2 regions of the Ectobacillus sp. JY-23 genome follow, and region 2 is predicted to be linked to the other one. Evidence: riboswitches for the same ligand, from Rfam matches in the RefSeq annotation. Region 2 holds a riboswitch; the other holds the start of a gene.
What was found. A riboswitch is a leader RNA that binds a small molecule or an ion and turns the genes downstream of it on or off. The one in region 2 is predicted to bind FMN.
Positions count from the first base shown of each region.

Region 1: it holds a riboswitch for FMN, as region 2 does, so the genes downstream of both, MUG87_RS05105 (ECF transporter S component) here and ribD (bifunctional diaminohydroxyphosphoribosylaminopyrimidine deaminase/5-amino-6-(5-phosphoribosylamino)uracil reductase RibD) in region 2, are expected to answer to the same signal.

Region 1 is NZ_CP095462.1:971,693-975,110, forward strand. It holds gene MUG87_RS05095 (YpbB family protein) at 1-694, opposite strand, end outside; gene MUG87_RS05100 (ferredoxin) at 947-1,195, shown strand; gene MUG87_RS05105 (ECF transporter S component) at 1,229-1,801, opposite strand; FMN riboswitch at 2,009-2,140, opposite strand; gene MUG87_RS05110 (hypothetical protein) at 2,395-3,075, shown strand; gene MUG87_RS05115 (peptidoglycan DD-metalloendopeptidase family protein) at 3,389-3,418, opposite strand, start outside.
Region 2 is NZ_CP095462.1:1,378,224-1,381,641, reverse strand. It holds gene ribE (riboflavin synthase) at 1-537, opposite strand, end outside; gene ribD (bifunctional diaminohydroxyphosphoribosylaminopyrimidine deaminase/5-amino-6-(5-phosphoribosylamino)uracil reductase RibD) at 518-1,621, opposite strand; FMN riboswitch at 1,906-2,040, opposite strand; gene MUG87_RS07175 (fluoride efflux transporter FluC) at 2,286-2,669, shown strand; gene crcB (fluoride efflux transporter CrcB) at 2,666-3,016, shown strand; gene MUG87_RS07165 (CDGSH iron-sulfur domain-containing protein) at 3,061-3,273, opposite strand.

The sequences.
Region 1 (3,418 bases), 410 kb from region 2:
GATAGCCTGTCCCTTCTTTCATCAGAAACCGTACTATCCCATGGATTGCACCTAAAAACGATAAATGGACAGCAGATGGATCCATACCTAACATTTGTGCAATTTGCAAATGTGTATACCCAACTCGGCTAAAACCACTTAGACGATATACAACCACTGTCGCTTCTTCAGCAGTCAGATTTTTCAACAGCAACTCACATTCTGTGTGTAGCTTATAACGAAATTCATCTCGAGAACACGCTTGTTTTAATAAAAATTGCTTAGTCCATGCTGTTACTTCATGTTCTGCTTGTATTGGCAAAAACGGTACTCGGTGCTGCAGATATGAAACAGTTTGGATGAGCAAAGATAGCCGCTTCCAAAAAACCTCTCCTGCTTCTCCATACTTTAGCCCATGTAGGTGAATTGGGAATTTAAAATCCTGTAGTTCTTGCTCCCCTTTTTCAGTCAAAATATATCGAGCCTCTTCTATTTCTCTTAAAAAATCATGTTGTATCATTTGTTTAATATGCTCATTATACGTATGTCGCTCTAATCTTCTGTAAATACCAAATAAGAAAGACAATTGATATATAGATGCATCTTGCAAAGTTTGCGATGACCGCTTTCCCTTTAGCAAATGATATATAGATGCCGCACTTCTTTCTCCATTCATTTGTTTAATTCCGTACAGTACGACATGTAAAAAAGTCACTTGACTCAACTCCTGTTGTATAAAGTTTTATACTCCTCTTCTATTGTATCAAAAGAAGAGGATCGTGGTCATTCGGAATTGTAAATATGAATTGAATCATTAACTACTGCTATCATTTCAACAAAATGGTTGACATATCTAACTGATAAGCATTATCATATAATTTTATATTGAAAAGTTTATCAAACCGTTTTACAATAAGGATACAATTTTCATTCGGCAAGGCCAATGAATATACTAGGAGGTTACACTATGGCAAAGTATACAATTGTTGACAAAGATACTTGCATCGCATGCGGCGCATGCGGCGCAGCAGCACCGGACATCTATGACTACGACGATGAAGGCATCGCTTTTGTAACACTTGATGACAACCAAGGAATTGTAGAAATTCCTGATGTATTACTTGACGATATGATGGATGCATTCGAAGGTTGCCCAACAGATTCCATCAAAGTTGCAGACGAGCCATTTGACGGCGATGCTTTAAAATTTGAATAGAAAAAAACCTTGCGAATAATCGCAAGGTTTTTTTTAAGCATTTTGCATTTTTGATTCTAACCACACTCGTAAACGAGAGTACAACAACACAAATACAACAGCCACGATGGCACCTTTAATTATGTTAAATGGTAAGATACCCGTTACAACAACTTGGCGAATTTGTTCGCTAGACTGAGCTGGAAAGCCTAAGAACCATGTATATGCAGGGAAAATAATATAATAGTTTAACACACTCATAATTAGCGTCATCAATGTAGTTCCCACAACCAACCCTACAGTCAGACCTTTTACAGTGCGATGTTTACGGAAGAAATAGGATACTGGCAATATAAATAAGCAACCGGCAACGAAATTAGCTAGTTCGCCAATTGGCACCCCTGTCAAATTCCCTTGAATACCGTAATGCAAAATGTTTTTAATTCCTTCTACAATTACACCAGCCATCGGTCCGAAGATGATAGCAGCAAGCAATGCTGGTACATCACTAAAATCAATTTTCAAAAATGCCGGCAACCCTGGAAACGGAAAATCAAACATCATCAGCAAATACGAAATACTGCTCAGCATTGCCACCGTTACTAATTGTGTTACATTTTTCTTCATTATACTTCTCTCCTTTTTCCACCGATCCACTGGAAAAATGGAAAGTCTGACACACCTATTTATGAATAATTTATGCAAAAGTACCACAGTTAACTTGAAGGATACCTTGGCCATATCCATACAAAAAACCCCTTTACCAATCGGAAAGGGGGAAATTGTAAGGTGCGCTAAATAAACGTTTAAAAAGTTGTATTTTAAACGCCTGACCTCCATCTTCTCCCATCCAGACTATACTGTCGGCTTCGGAATCGCACCGAATCCTGCCTTAACGGCTCGCGGGCTTAGAGCATATTGCTCATCACCGCCGGTAGGGAATTACACCCTGCCCCGAAGATAGATCGATATTTTATTTTCACGGTTATTATACAATAATATATTTATTTTGTATATAAAAAAGAACGAAAGACATTTTTTATAAATAGTTGCAAAAGTGTTTGAACAGTAAGCAGATTGTCTCTATTTGTAATTATGAATCTCCTCTCTTGCTTTGAAAACCAAGAGGAGTTAAACACAATTTCTTTATAGTTTTTTACAGCTGAAAATGTTAATATGATTTATTATGGAAACAGTATGTTACCTGCGGGGGAAATACAATGAAACAGCGAAAAAAGCAATCTATTTATCGATTTATGCAAAAAAGCCTGCGTAAAGAGTATTTTTATCTGAAGCGTGAATTATTACTATACTGTCCTGTGGATTTCGGAACTGTCTCAGCTAATGCATATTATGCAGCATTTGACAAGGATGGTATCAGTATTTACGAGTATGATCGACGTGCTGAAAACCGCATTCGCTTGCTGGAGCGACATCCATGGAAAACCTGGAAACAAGTAAAAATAGATCATTTTTTACAAAAATCCGAATTTGTGTTTCAAGGGCAAACAAACCGAATTTTTCAATTTCTTAAAAACGGACAAGAAGCACAAGCAATTATTGATTCCTATACTTCTATTGAAATCACCGAAATTCCAAGACCTTTATGGCGTAAAATTCCTGGATATCGTTCTAAAACGCCTATCAGTATGTACGTAGCTTCTCTTTTGTATACGATTCTGCTAATGACCGCTCTTAAAGCACTAATTCCTTATGTGGTAGAAAAGGCTCTTTACGCTTTCTCTATTTTTACCATGTTGGCAAGCACCTTATGCTTATGTATTGGTTTGATTGAACCGTCTATTGTTTTATTTTCGAAAAATAAAACACGAGCCAAAGTTATCTATTATTACACTTACTTTATGGCGTGCGGGTTTATTTCTATATTCATTTTCTGGTGATAAAATACCGATGAATTAACCGTTCAAATCGTTATATAGAGGTGACGAAAAGCGTGCATTCGCACGCTTTTTTAATCTAGACTGTGTTAAAGCATAGTGTTGATTATTTGCACTTGTTGATTGAAATGAAGGGGGTGAGATTCCTGCGGGAAAAGCGAGTCAAAGGGAGACCCCCCAGAAAGCGAACCCCCGTAACGGAAATCAACAACAAACTTTAACAGAGCCTTAATCTAAAAAATTATACAAGAACGTTCCATTCCTTAATTCTAAGGTCCTGACATCCGAAAACAAATGGATATGCCTTGCTTGTCTTTTAATTAATAACTAGCTTTTGTTCTAAATA
Region 2 (3,418 bases):
ATTGACGATATCACCAATTCCTTTACTCCCAAGAACGGATTTATCCAAGGTGTGTGGAATTAAAGAAACGGTAATAGATGATTCATCAACCTTAAACAGCGTTAAACTAGTCCCATCTAGCGCGATAGATCCTTTTGTAATACAATACCGCAATAAATGAACAGGCAGAGAAATGCGATAGTATACAGCGTTTGCCAAAGTGCGTTTTTCAAGAATTGTTCCGATGCCGTCTACATGTCCTGATACAAAATGTCCACCAAAGCGTCCGTTCGCTACCATTGCACGTTCTAAATTTACGGAAGAACCTACTTGCAAGGTGCGTAGAGAAGTTGCCTTAACTGTTTCAGGCATCATATCTGCAGTGAAATATTGATCCGTAAATGAAGTAACGGTTAAACAAACGCCGTTTACAGCGATACTGTCCCCAAGTTGTACATCGTTAAGGACACGCTCGGCTTGTATGGTGACTTGAACGGCTAACGCATCTTTTTGAATACGTACTACCGTTCCGATTTCTTCAATAATTCCTGTGAACATAAGTTTCCTCCTTTCGACGTGCAATAAGCTTTATATCATCTCCCATTTGCTCAACAGAGGCAATATACAATTTAGGTGCATCCTGCAAGGAAAACCCGGTTCCGCCAAAAAATGTCGGTGCTTGCTGCCCACCTATTAAATGTCCGCTCATATAAATGACTAACTGATTATACATATGAGATTCTATAAAACTAGTGTGTATTTGTGATCCACCTTCAACAAATAGAGAAGAAATGCCCTGTTCATACAGCACTTGTAATAAGTTTGGAACAGAAATTCTCTCTGTGGGCATTGATAGAATTGAAGCGTAGCTTTCATATTGTCTTATTTGTTCTTCAGAGACGCGAGCCCCGGTTACAAGCCAAGTAGGTGCCGCGTTGTCATGCAGAACTTTAGCCGAAAGGGGCGTCCGTAAATGGGTATCCAGGATAATCCGAATTGGATTTTTACCACCATTTGGAAGGCGAGTAGTCAAACTAGGATTGTCTGCAATAATCGTATTTACTCCAACTAATATGGCATCATGTTGGTGACGGTATTGATGAACATCCATACGTGCTTGTGAACCTGTAATCCATTTACTTTCCCCGGTAGTAGAAGCAATTTTTCCATCTAGGCTCATTGCTGTTTTTAAAGTAACGTAAGGTTTTTTATGTTGTATGGTATGAAAAAAAATGTTATTTAGCTGTTTGGCCTCTTCGGCTAATAGTCCGGTTTCTACCATAATGCTGGCTTCCTGTAGCTTCTTTATACCAGAGCCTGCAACAAGAGGGTTATTATCTTGCGTAGCTATAACAACACGTGCAATGCCACTTTGTATAATTTGTTCTGTGCATGGCGGTGTTTTACCAAAGTGATTGCATGGTTCAAGTGTCACATATAATGTGGCTCCCTGCGCTTTTTCACCTGCCATTTGTAGTGCATGAACCTCGGCGTGCGCCTCACCTGCCCGTAAATGGGCTCCCACTCCAACAATTTCACCATTTTTGACTACGACTGCCCCCACCATAGGATTGGGATTCGTTTGTCCATTTGTCGCGGATGCGAGCTGTAGTGCCAATTTCATGTAAGTTGTATCTGTCATAAGACCACCTTCCCGTTAAAATAAAAAGCCCCTAAGGAATGTCCTTAGGGGCTTGAGAAGTGTGTTTTCAGAAATAGGAGAAAAGCGTACGACAAATAAGCCGATTATATCTGCGTTTTTTGCAGACAATCAGTGCTGTGTCTCTCTATAAATACAAGTACGATGTTCATATAGCAGTCATGACCACGCAAAAAGAAACACTGTACAAACATACCCTACTAAAGATAGAAATGTTTAGCTTGTATTTATGTAAAAAGGCAGACTTCTCCTATAAAATTGAAAACAGAATCCTTCTCCCATCCAGACTATACTGTCGGTCCCGGATTTGCACCAGGTCCACCGCCGAAGCGGGTCACGGACTAAGAAGCAAAAGCTTCATCACCGCCGGTTGGGAATTTCACCCGACCCCGAAGGATATTGTTTGCTTGTTATTATATCACAAAAAAATAGAATGAACAGAAAAAAGGTATAATAATCTGAAAGTTTTATATGAGATAAAAAGTATATGCATATAAATTGAACAACTAACTTTTTTGGGGGATAGGAGAGAAAAATTGGTGATATGTAGTTGCTGTTATGTAAACAACTTATAGTACGAATTGACAAATAATAGATACTTAGGTCATAGTGAATAGCAGAAAAGTGTGAGAGAAGAGGTTGATTTGTGAAATATATTGTAGTTGGTATAGCTGGTGCCGTTGGAGCACTGCTGCGATATGCACTAAGTTTGTATGTACATATACCTTGGCTGTTCGGTTTTCCTGTCGCAACATGGGTTGCGAATATGAGCGGCAGCTTTCTGTTGGCGTGGCTTACAGCACGAATATTTGAGCGACCTGGTATGCACCCATATGTTGCACCTGCTGTTGGAACAGGTTTAGTAGGATCGTTTACAACGTTTTCGACGTTTAGTATGGAAGTGGTCACTTTATGGCAACATCAAGCGTATTTACTAATGGTGGTATATATGACAATGAGCGCATGGGGCGGATTTTATATGGCTTGGCTTGGTTTGTATGTCGCAAAAAAAGCGATGGTTGTGTCATGAATATACTGTTAGTGGCACTTGGGGGGAGTCTTGGAGCTGTTTTGCGATTTCTCATTGGTAACATAATCCGCACGAGGTCTCGTTCTCATTTTCCATACGGAACTTTAATTGTGAATTTCGTTGGTTCATTTCTATTGGGGGTATTATTGTCTTATGGGATACAAGAAAAGGAGCGCTTGTTATTGGCTGTAGGGTTTATGGGAGCATTTACAACGTTTTCAACGTTTCAAGTTGAATGTGTGAGGCTATATCAAAAGAAACAATATAGAATTGTGTCATGGTATATTTTCAGTAGTTATATACTATGCATCGGTGCAGCATATTTCGGTTTTTATGTCGCTCATTAAAAAAAGATCTTGCAAGCAAGACCTTTTTTTCAATGAAATGCAGCTTAGTCAGCTGGCTGCTCTGGTGCGCGAACTGCAGATTGGAATTTGCCTTTATGAGCTCCGTCACAAAATGGCATGTTACCGGAAAGACCACAGCGACACAAAGAAAAAGCAGGCTTTGCAGGAAATGGATTACCTGCGCCGTCTAATAATTCTACATCACCGGTAATGCGAATAGAGCCGTTGTCGTTTACTTTTATTTGTACCTTTGTCATGTTTTCGCTCCTTATCCATTATACGTTATTATTTCATTGCTACGATGTACGTGTTTGCAAGCTTATTTCTATAGTATCATAATCCTGCTTATAGATGTGTTGTAATTTGATATATGTTTGGAATATAAGCTTATCATGTTACAAT